One region of the Kribbella sp. NPDC050281 genome, then DNA from elsewhere that is predicted to be linked to it. Evidence: riboswitches for the same ligand, from Rfam matches in the RefSeq annotation. Region 1 holds a riboswitch; each other region holds the start of a gene.
What was found. A riboswitch is a leader RNA that binds a small molecule or an ion and turns the genes downstream of it on or off. The one in region 1 is predicted to bind cobalamin.
Positions count from the first base shown of each region.

Region 2: linked by a shared signal. The riboswitch ahead of AB0I34_RS30800 (ribonucleoside-diphosphate reductase subunit alpha) and the one ahead of AB0I34_RS05720 (putative cobaltochelatase) in region 1 are both predicted to bind cobalamin.
Region 3: linked by a shared signal. The riboswitch ahead of metE (5-methyltetrahydropteroyltriglutamate--homocysteine S-methyltransferase) and the one ahead of AB0I34_RS05720 (putative cobaltochelatase) in region 1 are both predicted to bind cobalamin.

Region 1 is NZ_JBFAKS010000003.1:300,421-306,222, reverse strand. It holds gene surE (5'/3'-nucleotidase SurE) at 1-472, shown strand, start outside; gene AB0I34_RS05740 (3-keto-5-aminohexanoate cleavage protein) at 469-795, opposite strand; gene AB0I34_RS05735 (3-keto-5-aminohexanoate cleavage protein) at 716-919, opposite strand; gene AB0I34_RS05730 (hypothetical protein) at 1,037-1,306, shown strand; gene AB0I34_RS05725 (AAA family ATPase) at 1,300-4,251, opposite strand; cobalamin riboswitch at 4,341-4,473, shown strand; gene AB0I34_RS05720 (putative cobaltochelatase) at 4,546-5,802, shown strand, end outside.
Region 2 is NZ_JBFAKS010000034.1:4,344-10,145, reverse strand. It holds gene AB0I34_RS30810 (Fic family protein) at 1-233, shown strand, start outside; gene AB0I34_RS30805 (DinB family protein) at 293-874, shown strand; cobalamin riboswitch at 935-1,092, shown strand; gene AB0I34_RS30800 (ribonucleoside-diphosphate reductase subunit alpha) at 1,226-4,039, shown strand; gene AB0I34_RS30795 (ribonucleotide-diphosphate reductase subunit beta) at 4,000-5,088, shown strand; gene AB0I34_RS30790 (isochorismatase family protein) at 5,146-5,724, opposite strand; gene AB0I34_RS30785 (MFS transporter) at 5,735-5,802, opposite strand, start outside.
Region 3 is NZ_JBFAKS010000052.1:37,650-43,451, forward strand. It holds gene AB0I34_RS38775 (VWA domain-containing protein) at 1-980, shown strand, start outside; gene AB0I34_RS38780 (hypothetical protein) at 1,327-1,527, shown strand; gene metE (5-methyltetrahydropteroyltriglutamate--homocysteine S-methyltransferase) at 1,573-3,828, opposite strand; cobalamin riboswitch at 3,920-4,146, opposite strand; gene ppdK (pyruvate, phosphate dikinase) at 4,462-5,802, shown strand, end outside.

The DNA of each region.
Region 1 (5,802 bases):
GTCGGGGATCAACCGCGGCCACAACATCGGCGTACCGATCTTCCACTCCGGCACGGTCGCGGCGGCGCTGACCGCGGCGGGACAGGGGTTGTCGGCGGTCGCGATCAGCATCGACTCCGAGGCCCCGGACCACTGGCCGACAGCGGCCGCGGTGGCAGCCGAGGCGCTCACCTGGATCGTGCCGGAGCCGGCCGGTACCGTCCTGACCATCAACGTTCCGGACCGCCCGCTCGACCAGCTCAGCGGTGTCCGGCACGCCTCGCTGGCGCCGATCAAGCGTTCGCGCGTCGTCGGAACCACCGCTCCGAGTGGCGAACCGATGATCGAGCTCGAACCACCCTCGCCCAACCCGGTATCCGACTCCGACGAGGCGCTCCTGAAGGCCGGATACGTCACCGTCACCCCGATCGTCGGCATCCGCGAGGTCAAGGACGACGCGGCCGCCACGGCCCTCGCGAAGCGCCTCTCCTAGAGGTAGCCCAGTAGGTCCGCGCTAGAGCTGACGGGCTGTCCCTCGGGGCCTGTCGGCATGTCCTCCAGCCCGACCCGCACGTCGTACCCCTGCGCCGAGGCCCAGCGCAGTACCGGCCAGGCCCACTCGCCCTCGCCATGCACCAGCACGTCCCGCGTCGGCACCGCGTCGAGCACCGCCCGAGTCGCCTCCACACCATCCGCCCCTGGCGACACTCCCGGAATCGCGCGCTCCGCGCCGTCCTCATGAAAGTTCACACTCGCGAAGTCCGGCTCGGATGTCGTCCCACCGCAGGCGCTCAGCACCTCCCCGCGGATGCACATGCAACGCCTGCGCTCCCGCCCGCACCGCAGCCGCACCCTCGGCCGCCAGCTCCTCCGGAGTCACCGGTACGCCGCAGTGATCCGCTCGCGACCGATCACCGTTCAGGCACCCCTTGATCAGCACGGCCCCAAGCTACCTAAGGGGGTACGCCGCGGATCTGAGGTGGACTGCCCGATGTGGCGACTCCGGGCCTGGCCGCAGGGTGAATGAAGACGGCGATCCGCGCCGTGAGGAGGAACCGTGAAGCACATCCGTACCCTCGTCGCCGTACCTGCGCTGACCCTCGGCATCACCGTGGCGATCGCATCCCAGGCCTCGGCGCGCGAGATCTATCCCGAAGGCGACTACCGGCAGCCTGTCGTGGTCGTCCACGATCCGGGCCCGACGATCGAGGTCGACGACAACCTCGATGAAGCTCGGCAGGCCGGCGCAAGCGCCATCGGTGGGGCCGGTATCGCCCTGGCAGCCCTCTGGGCCTACCGACGTCGCCATCCGGTCGACCTTCAGTGACCAAGCAGCCGCCGCTCAGCCAGAGCGGCGGCTGCCACCCGGCTCGTAGTCCCGGTCTTCCGCAGAATGTTCGAGACATGAACACTGACCGTCTTGTCACTGATGAACAGATCCTTGGCGATCTCGGAGTTCGACCGCCCGACGACGAGGAAGGCCAGCACTTCCCGTTCGCGGTCGGTGAGTGCGGCCAGTCGTGGGTCGTCGACGGTCGGAACGACCTCGACCGGGCTCAGGTCAACCTTTGCCCGCCGCGCCAGCGACTCGACCTCTCGACGCAAGGGCTCGGCGCCCAACTCGACCGCGCACTCATGAGCCTGCCGCAGGAGGCCGCGTGCCTGCGCCGAAGTCGGTCCACTGGTGAGCTCAGCCTCGGCGCACCGCCACTGCGCGACCGCTTGATCCCAGCGACTTCCGGCGCCACCGCACGCGTCTGCCGCGCGGCGCCAGAGCTCCGGTTGGTCCGGGGTGTTCCGGCAGCGGCCGATCTCGGCCGCAAGGAGTGCCTCATTCATCGCTTGGACATCCACGCCACCCATGGCGTCGGCGAAGGGCGCCCGCGGCCATCCGTCGATGACGCTGTCGAGCACGTCCGCGGCCGCAGCGACGGCGGCGACATCACCGCGGTCCCGGGCAGCGCAGGCTGCGTCGGCCGCCGCCCGGGCAAAGCCAGGAAGTACCTCGTCATCCCACGCATCAGGCGGCTGATCCATCGCGGTCAGACGTGGGCGTGCCCAGGCCACGGAGAGCGCGTCCTTGCCTTCCGCGGTCATCAGCTCGATGCCGACGCGGGTGATGGACGGGCGGAGCGGATTGAAGTCGTCGGAGATCAGCTCCAACGCCCGATCGAAATGCTGCCGGGCCTCTTCGGTCCGGCCCGACCGCACGGCGAGCAGGCTCGCGGCCAACCTGACGCCTGCTCCAGGGATATCGGCCGCGCGGGCCGCCAACGCGGACCGCAACAAGCCTCGGCAGTCGTCCCAGCGGCCGAGGTCGATCAGCTCGCTGGCGGCTTCGAAGGCGAGGAAATACGCCCAGACGCCGGCGCCGGCGGAAACAGCGTCGAAGTACGCAGCGCGAGTGACGTCAGCTGCATCGGATCGCCGGCCGAGCGCGTGCAGAGCATTGAAACGGAAGATGGCGGCATTGGTGGCGGTGTCCACATCTCCGCAGGACCTGGCCAGCTCTTCCGCAACCTCCGCACCGGCGAGCGACTCGAGCGGCGCGCGGCTGTCGGACACAGCCGCCAATGCACCCAAGCCGCGCCCGATGGCTTGCGCCGAGCCTGACCTGTGCGCGATCCGGACCGCTTCCTCTGCGTGCAGTACGTCGTCCGGCAGGCCGTGCAATGTCTCGCTCTCGGACAGCTCGGCGAACGCGACGGCGCGCTCCGCGCTCGCGGGGAAGTCTGTCGTCAATTCGATCGCTTCCAGAACGTCGGCCAGGTCTGGCATGCCGGGCGCGGTCGAGCTCCAGCGGGCGTTGGACCGCGCGACCAGGAGATCGCAGGCCAGCAACGGCTCGCGCGTTGTGTCCACCAGGCTCAATGCATCGGTCAGGAGCGGGACGGCCGCGTCGGCCAGGCTTGCCCGGAGACAGATCGTGCTTGTCCGTCGCAACAGGCGGATCCTGTCGTCACGCCCGCCTCGGATCGCCGGTGATGCCGACTCCCAGAGAGCGCACGCGCGGCGGAGTTGGATCGCCTCTTCGGACGGGGCCCGTAGCTGTGCTGCCTGGTCGGCCGCCACGAGCGACCAGCGGAAGGTCGCATCGATGTTGCCGGCCCGTTCGTTGTGGACCGCCAGGTCGGCGGCCGTCAACTCGGCGGGCCGCGACTCGAGTACGCCGACGTAGTCGGAATGCAGCTCGATCGCTTGGTCGGGGGACAGGCCGTCGTACAGGACCTCGGCCAGCAGCGGATGGCGGAACCACCAGCTGCCGCCGTCGTTGCGCACGACACCGCGGTCCTGCGCCTCGGACAGGCTGGGGGTGATCTGATCCGCCCGGATCCCATGGCTGGAGGCGACCTCGGTCAGTACTGCGGATGGCGTCGGGCGACCGCCGACGGCGAGAATTCTGGTGACCAGCCGGGCTCGTTCGGACAGACCGTGCCAGGTGGCGAGCAATGCTTCCCCGAGTGCGGCCGGGACTGTCGGAGGCAGACTTCGCTCGGAGCCGGACAGACCGCGGACCATCAGTTCGACGAGATAGGGGTTGCCGTCCGACCTGGCCAGGACCTCGGTGGCGAGCTCGATGTCGGGCGTGTGGCCGAGCAGTCCTTCGATCTGGTTGCTGACGGCGTCCAGGTCGAGCGGTTGCAAGGAAATCTCGCCGAAGTACGGCATCCGGCGCATGTCGGCCAGCCAGGAGTGGAGTGGATGCCCCTCGCCGCGTTCCTCGGTCCTGCAGGTGGCGATCAGGACCAGCCGCTGGACCCGGAATCCCGCGATCAGGTAGGACAGCACGTCCAGAGAGGCCACGTCGGCCCACTGCAGGTCGTCGATGACGACCACCGTCGGGCGCTGGTCCGCGATCCGGTTCAGCACGAGATCGACCAGCATCGGCAGCCGCGTCGAGTCGCTGCCGTCGGCAGCGTCGCCGCTGCCGTTCGTTCCGATCGAGGGAAGCAAGGCGGTCAGCCCATCGGTCGCGGCGAGGATCCGCTCCCGCTCGTCCGCGTCGGCCTGGCTGAGCCAGTCCTGCAGTGCGCCGCTGATCGGGGCGAACGGAACCGACGCGCCACCGAAGTGCACGCACGATCCCCACAGGACGGTCAGCCGCGGATCCCGGCACATCTCCCGCGCCAAGCGGCTCTTTCCGATGCCGGCTTCACCGTGGATCACGATCGCGCGCGGGATCCCGCCGACGGCGTCGCGCACCACGTCGCCGAGCAGTTCCTGTTCGACGGCCCGTCCCGCAAACCGATGATCGGCCCGAAGACCCCCCATGTCACCTCAGTGAACACCCATCCGCGCCCAACCGACAGGCCCACCACCGCCGGGTGCGGGTGTGAACCTGGTCGCTGAGGGATGGGTGGCGTGTGTCATGATCGGGCGGACGGTTGTGGAGGAACACCGGTGACCGGCTTCGGCCGGGAGTCCGGGGCGGTCCCGCCACTGTGACCGGGATGAATCCCGGAAGCCAGGACATCCACCTCCGTCCGTCGGGCTGCGGTCTCCGTGGTACGGCGTACCAGCTGCCGGCGGGCGTGGATACCCGCTCGACGAAGGGATCCACCGCTCATGCGGCCTGCCTCACCGTCCAGTGGTTTCCCGTTCACCGCCGTAGTCGGGATGGACGATCTTCAGCTCGCCCTGATTCTCGCGGCGATCTCGCCGGCGATCGGTGGGGTGCTGATCCGGGGCGAGAAGGGTACGGCGAAGTCGACCGCGGTCCGCGCACTGACCGAGATCCTCCCGACGGTGGACGTCGTACCGGGCTGCCGCTTCTCCTGCGACCCCGACCACCCGGACCCGGCCTGTCCCGACGGACCGCATTCGTCGGTCAGCGAATCCCGGCCGGCCCGGCTGGTCGAGCTTCCGGTGGGTGCGACTGAGGACCGTGTGCTCGGGTCGTTGCATCTCGAGAAGGCGCTGGCCGAGGGCATCACGGTGTACGAACCTGGACTGCTGGCGGCGGCGCACCGCGGGATCCTGTACGTCGACGAGGTCAATCTGCTGCACGACCATCTGGTCGACGTACTGCTCGACGCTGCGGCGATGGGACGCGCGACGGTCGAGCGTGACGGGGTATCGGTCACGCACCCGGCGCGGTTCGTCCTGGTCGGCACGATGAACCCGGAGGAGGGTGAACTGCGGCCGCAGTTGCTCGACCGGTTCGGGCTGACTGTTGATGTCGTCGCCAGCCGGGATCCTGCCGTCCGGGTTGAGGTGATGCGGGCTCGGCTCGGATACGAGGCTGATCCGGATGCCTTCATTGCTCGGTACGACGGTCCGCAGCGCGAGCTCGCCGAGCGCATCGTCAAGGCTCGTGCCCTGCTGACCGAGGTGATTCTCACCGACTCCGCCTTGCGTCAGATCGCGGAGATCTGCGCGTCGTTCGACGTCGACGGGATGCGGGCCGACCTGGTCACCGCGCGGACGGCGGTTGCCCACGCTGCCTGGTCCGGGCGGACTGTGGTCGAGGTGGATGATGTGCGCGCGGCCGCCAAGCTCGCGTTGCCGCACCGGCGTCGTCGAAATCCGTTCGACGCTCCAGGTCTCGACGAGGACCAGCTGGAAGAGGCGATCAACAACAGCACTCCGCCTCCGGATCCGGACGATGACCCGGACGGCCCCGATGGTTCGGATGATCCTGGCGGTCCGGGCGGAGGTGTGGATCCCGCTGATCCTGGTGATTCTGGTGCAGGTGATGACAGCGCGCCCGGCCTCTCAGGTCCCGCACCCGCAGGTGAGGTCGCGGGCAGCTCGGAGCCCTACAAGGCGCGGTTGCTCAGTGTGCAGGCCGCCGGGACAGGCGTCGCCGGTCGGCGGTCCCGG
Region 2 (5,802 bases), on a different contig from region 1:
TTGTCGACCGCTCCCAGCAGGCGACCAACCAGGGTCTGGCGAGGCTCGTCGAGGCCGGCATCCTGCGTGAGATCACCGACGGCCGACGCAACCGCGTCTACGAGGCGCCCGAACTGATCGACGCGTTCACCCTGCTCGAACGCCGCTTCGCCAGCCCGGCGGCGGACACCCGGATCGAGCCACCTAGCAGACCGGTCCCATCGAGGCCAGCACCAACACGCCACGCACATTGACTTTCTTCTCCCGAGCGAGCAAGAATTCGAACATATGTTCGATCGTACAGGGAGAGATGATGCCAGAGCCGTTCGACTGGGACATCCTGCACCGGCCATCGGCGATGGCCATGGTCCGGGGCCAGCTCGGCTTCAGCTGGATGGTGCTGTCCGGCCGGCTCGCGCAGTTGACCGACGACCAGTACTTCTGGCGACCGAGCAGCGAGGCGCTGACCGTCGTACGCCGGCACTACACCGGGCGGTTCCGATCACTCGGGTCCGGCGAGTGGGTCGCGCAGTGGCCCGACGAGCCGGACCATCGCGGACCACGCACGATCGCCTGGCTGATCGCGCATCTGACCGAGACGTTCTTCGAGCGCTGGGAGTGGACCTTCGGCGCCAGCCAACAGGGACGTGCCGACATCACCCTGCACGGCAACGCGCGCGATGCGGTGGCGTGGCTGACGCACTGGGTCGAGGCCTGGCAGGACGCGATCGCCGCTCTCGACGAGGAGCAGGTCATGACGATCGGCCTCAGTCAGGCGACCGAGCTGGATGCGGGCGAGCCGTTCGGTCACGTCGTACTGCGGCTGAATCGTGAGCTGATCCACCATGGCTCGGAGATCATGACGCTGCAGGACCTCTACGCAGTCGCGGCGTGAGGACCACAACATGTGCGACACGCGGCGTGGCGCTACCACAAGATCTAGGGGCAGCCGCTTAGCATCACTACTGCTGGTGGTTCGGAGTGGTCGGCACCACAAGATGTGGGGCCACGCCGAGGCAACAGGGGAATCCGGTGCGAGTCCGGAGCTGCCCCGCAACGGTGAGCGGAAGCCTTCCGCGAGTCCGGATACCTGCCACCGGCGCGTGCACCGCCCGGTGCACGTGGTCCGAGACCTCGCGGGTGGGTCGCAGGGCGTGGCGGCAGTGTTCCCGGCCGGTGCTGCCGGCCCCGTCGTGCGCCCCTCCGCGTGGCTCCGGTCCTCCGAACCCTCTTGGAGACAACACCTGTGACGATTGCTTCCTCATCCCGGGCGGCGACAGCCGACCAGTCGATCCAGCTGACCGTCGTACGCCGCGACGGTGGCCACACCGGTTTCGACCAGACCAAGATCTCGGTCGCCATGACCAAGGCGTTCCTCGCCGTCGAGGGTGCCGAGGCGGGCACCACCCACCGGGTCCGTGACCTGGTGACCGACCTGACCGGCCGGGTCGTCGAGGCCCTGACGAGCCGCGGTGACGCCCGCCGCAGTGTGCAGGTCGAGGACATCCAGGACCAGGTCGAGCTGGCGCTGATGCGCGCCGGCGAGCACCAGGTCGCCCGTGCGTACGTCCTCTACCGCGAGGAGCGCACCAAGGCCCGCACCCCGGCCGACCCTTCCGGCATCACCGACAAGCCCACGCTCACCGTCCGCGCGGCCGACGGCAGCACCGCGCCGCTCGATGTCGACCGGCTGCGCGTGATCGTCGCGGAGGCGGCCACGGGTCTGGACGCGGTCGACCCCGAGCTGATCCTCGACGAGACCCTTGGCTCCTGCTACGACGGCATCGCACAACACGAGGTCGAGCTCGCGCTGGTGATGGCGGCCCGGTCGTACGTCGAGACCGAGCCGCAGTACAGCTTCGCCGCGTCCCGGCTGCTGCTCGACCAGATCCGTCGCGAGGCGCTCGGCCGCGTCCACGGCGAGCCGCGGCAGGCCAGCCAGGCCGACATGACCGACGCGTACGCGGACTACTTCCCGCGCTACATCCGGCTCGGCATCGAGGCGGGGCAACTCGACCCGGAGTTGGCCACCTTCGACCTGGACCGGCTCGCCGCCGCGATCCGGCCCGAGCGCGACCTGGACTTCACCTTCCTTGCCCTGCAGACCCTCTACGACCGCTACCTGCTGCACATCGACAAGGTGCGGTTCGAGCTGCCGCAGGCATTCTTCCTGCGGGTCGCGATGGGGATGGCGCTGCGCGAGGACGACCGCGAGGCACGGGCGCTGCAGTTCTACGAGTTGCTCAGCTCGTTCCGGTTCATGTCGTCCACACCGACGCTGTTCAACTCCGGCACCACCCGGCCGCAGCTGTCGTCCTGCTTCCTGACCACGGTCGAGGACGATCTGGCCGGCATCTTCCACGGCATCCGCAACAACGCGATGCTGGCCAAGTACTCCGGTGGCCTCGGCAACGACTGGACCCCGGTGCGCGGTATCGGTGCCAAGATCCGCGGGACCAACGGTGAGTCGCAGGGCGTCGTACCGTTCCTGAAGATCGCGAACGACACCGCGGTAGCTGTGAATCAGGGTGGAAAGAGAAAGGGTGCGGTCTGCGCGTATCTCGAGACCTGGCACGTCGACATCGAGGAGTTCCTCGACCTGCGGAAGAACACCGGCGACGAGCGCCGGCGTACGCACGACATGAACACGGCGAACTGGGTGCCGGACCTGTTCCTGCAGCGGGTCGAGGCCGGCGGCGACTGGACGCTGTTCTCTCCCAACGAGGTGCCCGACCTGCACGATCTGTACGGGCCCGAGTTCGCCGCGGCGTACGCGCAGTACGAGGCGGCGGCCGACCGAGGCGAGATCAAGGTCTTCAAGCGGGTCAAGGCGGTCGACCTGTGGCGGCGCATGCTGACCGTGCTGTTCGAGACCGGGCATCCGTGGATCACCTTCAAGGACGCCTGCAACCTGCGTTCGCCGCAGCAGCACGACGGTGTCGTCCACTCGTCCAATCTGTGCACCGAGATCACCCTGAACACGACCGTCGACGAGACCGCGGTCTGCAACCTCGGCTCGGTCAACCTGGTCGCGCACCTGACCGAGGACGGGCTGGACGCCGACCTGCTCCGCGAGACGGTGAAGACCGCGGTCCGGATGCTCGACAACGTCATCGACGTGAACTTCTACACCACCACGGAGTCGGAGCGGGCCAACCAGCGGCACCGCCCGGTCGGCCTCGGTCTGATGGGCTTCGCCGACGCACTGTTCGCGCTGCGGATCCCCTACTCCTCCGACGCCGCCGTGGCCTTCGCCGACAGCTCGATGGAGCAGATCAGCTACCACGCGATCGAGGCCTCCAGTGATCTCGCCGCCGAGCGCGGCCGCTACTCGTCGTACGACGGATCGCTGTGGAGCCAGGGCATCCTGCCGATCGACTCGCTCGAGCTGCTCAAGACGGCACGGGACGGCGACCTGACCGTTGACCAGAGCAAGCAGCTCGACTGGGACGCGCTCCGGCAGAAGGTCCTGCGCGACGGCATGCGCAACTCCAACGTGATGGCGATCGCGCCGACCGCGACGATCTCCAACATCTGCGGGGTGAGCCAGTCGATCGAGCCGACGTACAGCAACCTGTTCGTGAAGTCGAACATGTCGGGTGAGTTCACCGTGGCGAACCCGTACCTCGTGGCCGACCTGAAGGCGCGCGGGCTGTGGGACCAGGTGATGGTGTCCGACCTCAAGTACCACGACGGCATCCTGGCGGGGATCGAGCGGATCCCGGCCGACCTGCGCGAGCTGTACGCGACGGCCTTCGAGATCGACCCGATGTGGCTGGTCAAGGCGGCGTCGCGGCGGCAGAAGTGGATCGACCAGGCGCAGTCGCTGAACCTCTACATGGCCGCGCCGTCCGGCCGGGCGCTGGACGAGCTCTACAGGTCGACTTGGCGGTATGGACTCAAGACGACCTATTACCTGCGTTCCCAGTCAGCAACCCATGTGGAGAAGTCCACGCTCCAAGGGACGGACGGCCGGCTGAACGCCGTACAAGTTGCGCTTCCCGAGCCCACCGGCGCCGTTTGCGCCATCGACGACCCGGACTGCGAGGCCTGCCAGTGACGACCGGATTGGGAGAGATCGCCGTCGGGGCGTCCCGGGTCGAGGTCGCCGACAAGGCGATGATCAACGCACGGGCGGACGTGAACCAGCTGCTGCCGCTGAAGTACCGGTGGGCCTGGGAGAAGTACCTTGCCGCCTGCAATAACCACTGGATGCCGACCGAGGTGTCCATGCAGGCCGACATCTCGTTGTGGAAGTCGCGCGACGGCCTGACCGAGGACGAGCGGATGATGCTGAAGCGCAACCTCGGCTTCTTCGCCACGGCGGAGTCTCTGGTCGCCAACAACATCGTCCTGGCCGTCTACCGGCAGCTGACCAACCCCGAATGCCGGCAGTACCTGCTCCGCCAGGCGTTCGAGGAGGCCGTGCACACGCACACCTTCCAGTACATCTGTACGTCGCTCGGCCTGGACGAGGGCGAGCTGTTCAACATGTACCGCGAGGTGCCGTCGATCTCGGACAAGGACGCCTGGGCGCTGAAGTACACCCAGCACCTGGAGGACCCGGACTTCCGGACCGGGACGCCGGAGAGCGACACCGCGTTCCTGCGCGATCTGATCGCGTTCTACGTGGTGTTCGAGGGGATGTGGTTCTATACGGGGTTCGCGCAGATCCTGTCGCTGGGCCGGCGGAACAAGATGGTCGGCATCGCCGAGCAGTACCAGTACATCCTGCGCGACGAGTCGATCCACCTGAACTTCGGCATCGACTGCATCAACCAGATCAAGCAGGAGAACCCGCACCTGTGGACGGCTCGTTTCCAGGCCGAGGTGCGGCAGATGCTCACCGAAGCGTGTGAGCTGGAGGTCGCCTACGGCCGCGCGACGATGCCGAACGGCATGCTCGGCCTGACCGCGGAGCTCTGCGAGCAGTACATGCACTTCATCACCGACCGCCGCGCCGAGCAGATCGGCCTCGCCTCCATCTTCGGCGAGACCCGCAACCCGTTCGGCTGGATGTCAGAAGTCATGGACCTGAAGAAGGAAAAGAACTTCTTCGAAACCCGCGTCATCGAGTACCAGTCGTCGAGCGGACTGAGCTGGGACTGAGTGCGACGCGAGCCGGGCAGCGCAGCGGCTGCCCGGCTCGCGTGTCCTGCCCGCGGTCTACGCAGGGAGCTTGGCCAGGATGTCGGCGGTGGTGCCGGTCTCGCCGAGGCGGGGGAAGATGTAGGTGGTGGCGTGGGTGTGGGAGTCGGGGCTGAGGTCCGTCATGGCGTCGGTGGCGAGGGTGACGTTGTAGCCGTGCTCGTGGGCGGCGCGGGCGGTCGACTCGACGCCGAAGCTTGTGGCTACACCGGCGAGGACGATCTGGGTGACGCCACGGCGGCGGAGGTGGACGTCGAGGTCGGTGCCGTGGAAGGCACCCCAGTTCCGCTTGGTCACCACGGTGTCCTCGGGGTGACCGGCAAGCTGCGGGACGATCTGGTCGGCGTCGGCGGGCGGCGTACCGGTCGCGCGGGTCGGTTGCTCGGTCCGGCCTGGCATCCGGTCCGCACCGTCCGCGCGGAAGCTGGCCCGGACCAGGAACACCGGGAGGCCGCGCTTGCGGAAGGCGTCGGCGAGCTCCGCGGTCCGGGTGATGACGTCGGCGGTCGGGTACGGCGCACCGGGGATGGCGGTGATGCCGTTCTGAAGGTCGATGACGACGAGGGCTGTGTTCGGATCAAGAGTGGTGACAGGCACAACGGACCTCTCAGTTGGGTTGTGGGCGGCCGATCCGGGCGAGGGACCGGTCGAGGAGGGTCACCAGCACGAGCAGAC
Region 3 (5,802 bases), on a different contig from region 1:
CGCGGCTCGAGGACATCGACCTCGATGCGCTCACCCGGCAGCTCGGCGACGAGGCAACGGTGGATGCTCGCCGGTTGTCCGAGCTGGAGAGGCAGCTGCGCGACCAGGGTTTGCTCGAGCGAGCGCCCGATGGTTCGTTGCGGTTGTCGCCGAAGGCTCTGCGACAGCTCGGGCAGACCGCGCTGGCCGACGTACTGCGGGCTGCTCGGGGATCGGGTGAACGCGACGCAGCCAATGCCGGGGCGGCGGGCGAGCTGAGTGGCTCCAGCCGGCAATGGCAGTTCGGCGATACCCAGCCGTGGGATGTGCCTCGGACCGTGCGGAACGCAGTACTGCGGAGTGCTACGCGCAGTGGGTCGGTCAAGCTGGATGTGGCTGATGTGGAGATCGCGGAGACCGAGCATCGGGCCCGGGCCGCGGTCGCGTTGCTGGTCGACACGTCGTGGTCGATGGTCCAGGAGGGCCGTTGGCTGCCGATGAAGCGGACGGCACTCGCCCTGCACCAGCTCATCTCGACGCGCTACCGCAACGACGCGCTCCAGCTGATCACGTTCGGGAGGTACGCCGGAGTCGTCGAGCTGCCGCAGCTGATCGGGATGGAGGGCGCCTGGGAGCAAGGGACGAACGCGCATCACGCCCTGCTGCTGGCCGGCCGTCATCTGCGTCGTCATCCGGACGCGCAGCCGGTGGTCCTGATGGTGACCGACGGCGAGCCGACCGCGCACCTGGAGCCGGACGGTACGGCGGAGTTCTCCTACCCACCCGAGCCGGCCACGCTCCGCAAGACGATCTTCGAGGTGGACCGCCTGGCCAAACTCGGCGCGTCGCTCACGGTCTTCCGTCTGGGCGACGACCCCCGCCTCAACGCCTTCGTCGACCTCCTGGCCCGCCGCAGCGGCGGCCGAGTCCTGGCCCCCGACCCCGACGGCCTCGGCGCCGCCGTAGTAGGCGACTACCTCCGCACCCGCCGCAGGATGTGATGGTAACTTCTCGTAAGTTGATGTGAAAAACCAGCTGCGATATCACAAGAGATTGTGCAGGCTAGGGGCGGCATTGAAGGACGTTCCTGGAAGGACAATCTGTGAATCTGAAAGCTCGTGTGGGTGCACTCGTCGCTGCCACCTCGCTGCTCGCCGGTGGATTGGCAGTGGTCGCCGAGACCGAGGCGAACGCAGGTGAGCCCTACTACTCGACCTGCGCCTTGCTCGACAGCGACCACAAGGGGTACCTCCTGCGTGTCTATCGATCCAGTGACGACGAACTGGTCGGGATGGGCGAGTGGAATGGTGACCCGTTCGACTGGACCCCCGGTGACGCGCTCAGGGCATGGATGAGGCCAAGGACGGGTGGGGTGTCGTGGCCGTGCTGGACACCGGCCGCCGGGCAAGCACCCTAGGTCACAACTACCCGTATCACACCGACTGGATCACCGGGAACCTGACCGAAGGATCCCGCCACACCCTGCGCGTGGAGATGTGGAAGGGCGACTCGTTCTGGGCGTCCGACTACTGCACCGTGACAGCCTGACCCGGTTGCCGTGGGCACCTAACAAGGTGCCCACGGCAAGGGCACTCAGGTGCGGGCGGTCCGGGCCGCCTGGACCAGGTGCCGGAGCGCAGGGATCACCTCGTCGTAGCCGCGGGTTTTCAGGCCGCAGTCCGGATTGATCCACAACCGGTCTGCCGGCACGGCCGCCACGGCCCGGTCAATCAGGTCCGTGAGTTCGTCCTGGCTGGGGACGCGAGGAGAGTGGATGTCGTAGATGCCCGGGCCGACGCCGCGGCGGAAGCCGGCGGCGGTGAGGTCGCCGAGGATCTCCATACCTGATCGCGCGGCCTCGATCGTGGTCACGTCGGCGTCCAGTCCGTCGATCCCGGCGATCACCGCACCGAACTCCGAGTAGCACAGATGCGTGTGGATCTGGATCTCGGCGGACGCGCCGCCAGTGGCCAGCCGGAACGCACCGACCGACCAGTCCAGGTACGCCTTCTGCTCCGCCGATCGCAACGGCAGCAGCTCGCGCAGTGCAGGTTCGTCCACCTGCACGATCCTGATCCCGGCCGACGCCAGGTCGGCCACCTCGTCCCGCAGGGCCAGCGCGACCTGATCGGCGGTAACGGCGGCGGGCTGGTCGTCGCGGACGAAGGACCAGGCCAGGATCGTCACCGGCCCGGTCAGCATCCCCTTCACCGGCCGCTCGGTCAGCGATTGCGCGTACGACGCCCAGCGCACGGTCATCGGCTCGGGTCGCGACACGTCGCCGTACAGGATCGGTGGCCGGACGCACCGGCTGCCGTACGACTGCACCCAGCCGTATTTGGTGGTCGCGAAGCCGTCCAGCTGTTCGGCGAAGTACTGGACCATGTCGTTGCGCTCGGGTTCCCCATGCACGAGCACGTCCAGCCCGAGCTCCTCCTGCAGGCTGATCACCCGCGCGATCTCGGCCCGCATCCGCTCGTCGTACGTCGCCTGGTCGATCCGGCCGGACCGGAGTTCGGTGCGGGTTCGGCGGAGGTCCGCGGTCTGCGGGAACGAGCCGATCGTGGTGGTCGCGAGATCCGGCAGCCCGATCGACTCCTGCGCGGTCCGGCGTTCGTCGTACGGCGCTCGCTGCCGATCCTCGGGACGGATCGCGGCGACCCGGGCGCGGACGGCCTGCTCACGAGCGAGGCCGGACTCCTTCAACAAGCCGGGCGACGGATTGTCGAGGTTCACCAGTACGCCGGGCTCCTCCTCGCTGAGCGCACGGCCGAGCAGGACTACCTCGTCGACTTTCTGCCGCGCGATCGCGAGTCGCGCCCGCACCTGCGGATCAAGCTCGTCCTCCGCATCCACGTCGTACGGCACATGGAGCAGCGAGCACGAGGTGGAAACGGCGAGCCGGCCGACGGAGCCGAGCAGCTGCACGCAGGTCGACAACGCCTCACCGAGGGGAGTGCGCCAGACGTTCCGGCCGTCGACCACCCCGGCGAAAACGGTCTTACGCTGGATGGCCGGCAAGACGGCCAGCCGGTCGACCAGGCCAGGAGTGGACACGAGGTCGACCGCCAGCCCCTCGATCGCTGTGGACGCGAGCACCGGCAGGGCTGCACCGGGATCTCCGAAGTACGTCGCGACCAGGAGACGCGGGCGTTCGGTGAGCTTCGCCAACCGGTCGTACGCGCGACGGAGAGCGTCGAGCTCAGCCGGTGTGCGGTCCTGGACCAAGGCCGGCTCGTCCAGCTGCACCCAGTCAGCACCCGCGGCATCGAGCCTGCCGAGAAGTTCGGCGTACGCGTCCAGGAGACGGTCGAGCAGGCTGAGTGGCTCGAAGCCCGGAGTTGTGGATTTCGAGAGCAGCAGGAAGGTCAGTGGCCCGATCAGGACCGGGCGGGTCTCCACCCCGGCTTCTTGCGCGGCCGCCAGATCCTCGAGTGGCTTGGCCGGGTTGAGCCGGAACACCGTGTCCTCGGTGAGCTCGGGGACCAAGTAGTGGTAGTTGGTGTCGAACCACTTGGTCAGCTCCAGCGGCGCCACCTCGGCGTGGCCACGCGCCATCGCGAAGTACGTGTCGAGTCCGGAGCGATCGAGGGCGCGGAAGCGCTCGGGAATGATCCCGAACAGCTGCACGTGGTCGAGCATCTGGTCGTAGTACGAGAAGGTGTTACCGGGGAGAACGTCGAGTCCGCGGCCGGCCAGATCGCGCCAGGTGTCGGCGCGCAGTTGGCGGGCGGTCGCCTCCAGTTCGGCCGCGTCGCTGTCGCCGGACCAGTACTTCTCGACGGCCTTCTTGAGTTCGCGGTCCGGGCCGATGCGCGGATAGCCCAGCACTGTCTTGATGGTGTTCACGTCTCTCTCCTCGCGAGCGTGCCAGGGATCGGCGGGGTCGCGGAGACGCCGGACGGGTCCTCCCACGAGACCACCGATCCACCGCGCACCGGCTGGTGCGCGGACCGTCGGCAGGTCTTCGGACTCACGGGCAGTCCGGTCGGTCTGACCGGTTGGCCTACTGGCCGTCGCTTCCCGGACGCCGGGCGTCCAGTGCTGTCTGACGGCTGTCGTTCCCGTTCACCGCTGCGGGGCAGTCCCGGATTCACACCGGGTTCCCTGTTGCCTCGCCTCGTCGTCGACCACCCGACCAGGCGAACCGTCGGCACTGCCGAGCGTAACCCGCGAGCACCGCGACGCGCCGGACGGCGAGACGAACACCACTCGCGGTACCCGCCGTCGACGCGACGAAACCCCGGGATCGATTCGCCAGAAGGTTTCGTTGGCGGACGTGCCGATTGTCTTGCGTTGTCAACGGGGGAAGGGTTTTCCGGCCTTCGACCTGTGGGCAGAGTCACGTCGGCATCGTGAGACCAGTGTTCAACTGGACTGGTTTTTGGGCTTACTCTGAGAGCAACGCCCCCGCCACTGGAGTCGATGGGCCAGCGGGCCACCACACCGCGCTCAGAAGCACCGCCTGAACCACAGGGAGTGATCGTGCCGAAACTCGTCTACGACTTCGCCGAAGGCAACAAGGACATGAAGGAGCTGCTCGGCGGGAAGGGGGCGAACCTGGCCGAGATGACCAACCTCGGCCTGCCGGTGCCACCCGGATTCACCATCAGCGCCGAGGCCTGCCGCGCGTACCTGACCACCGGCTCGGTGCCACCGGAGTTGGCCGACGAGATCGACCACCACGTCGACGTACTGCAGCAGAAGATGGGCAAGAAGCTCGGCCAGGCCGACGACCCCCTGCTCGTCTCGGTCCGGTCCGGAGCGGCCGTGTCGATGCCCGGGATGATGGAGACCGTTCTGAACGTCGGCCTGAACGACGATTCGGTGAACGGGCTCGCGCATCACTCCGGCAACCCGCGGTTCGCCTGGGACGCGTACCGCCGGCTGATCCAGATGTTCGGCAAGACCGTGCTCGACATGGACGGCGACGTGTTCGAGGACGCGATCGAGGCGGCCAAGGAAGTCAAGGGCACCCGCAACGACCTCGACCTGGACGCGGACGACCTGAAGCGCTTGGTCGAGACGTTCAAGCAGGCCGTCCATGAGCACACCGGCCGCGAGTTCCCGCAGGACCCTCGGACCCAGATGGACCTGGCGATCGAGGCCGTCTTCGGCTCGTGGAACTCCGAGCGGGCGATCCTCTACCGCCGGCAGGAGCGGATCCCGACCGACCTCGGTACGGCGGTCAACATCTGCTCGATGGTGTTCGGCAACCTCGGCATGGACTCCGGCACCGGCGTCGCGTTCACCCGCGACCCGTCGAGCGGTCAGCCCGGTGTGTACGGCGACTACCTGCAGAACGCGCAGGGCGAGGACGTGGTGGCCGGCATTCGCAACACCGTCCCGCTCGCGGACCTGGAGCAGATCGACAAGACGTCGTACGACGATCTGATGGCGATCATGGCCAAGCTCGAGAGCCACTACCGCGATCTGTGCGACATCGAGTTCACCGTCGAGCGCGGCAAACTGTGGATGCTGCAGACGCGGGTCGGCAAGCGGACCGCGGCGGCCGCGTTCCGGATCGCGACCAGCCTGATCGACGAGGGCGTGATCGACACCGACGAGGCGCTGAAGCGGGTGAAGGGTGCGCAGCTCGCGCAGTTGATGTTCCCGCGGTTCGACGCGGACGCGGACACCGACCTCATCACCAAGGCGATCGGTGCGTCGCCGGGTGCGGCGTCCGGCACGATCGTGTTCACCTCGGCCGCCGCGGTCGAGGCCGCGGACCGCGGCGAGAAGGTGATCCTGGTCCGGCGCGAGACGAACCCGGACGACCTGCACGGCATGATCGCGGCGCAGGGGATCCTGACCAGCCGCGGC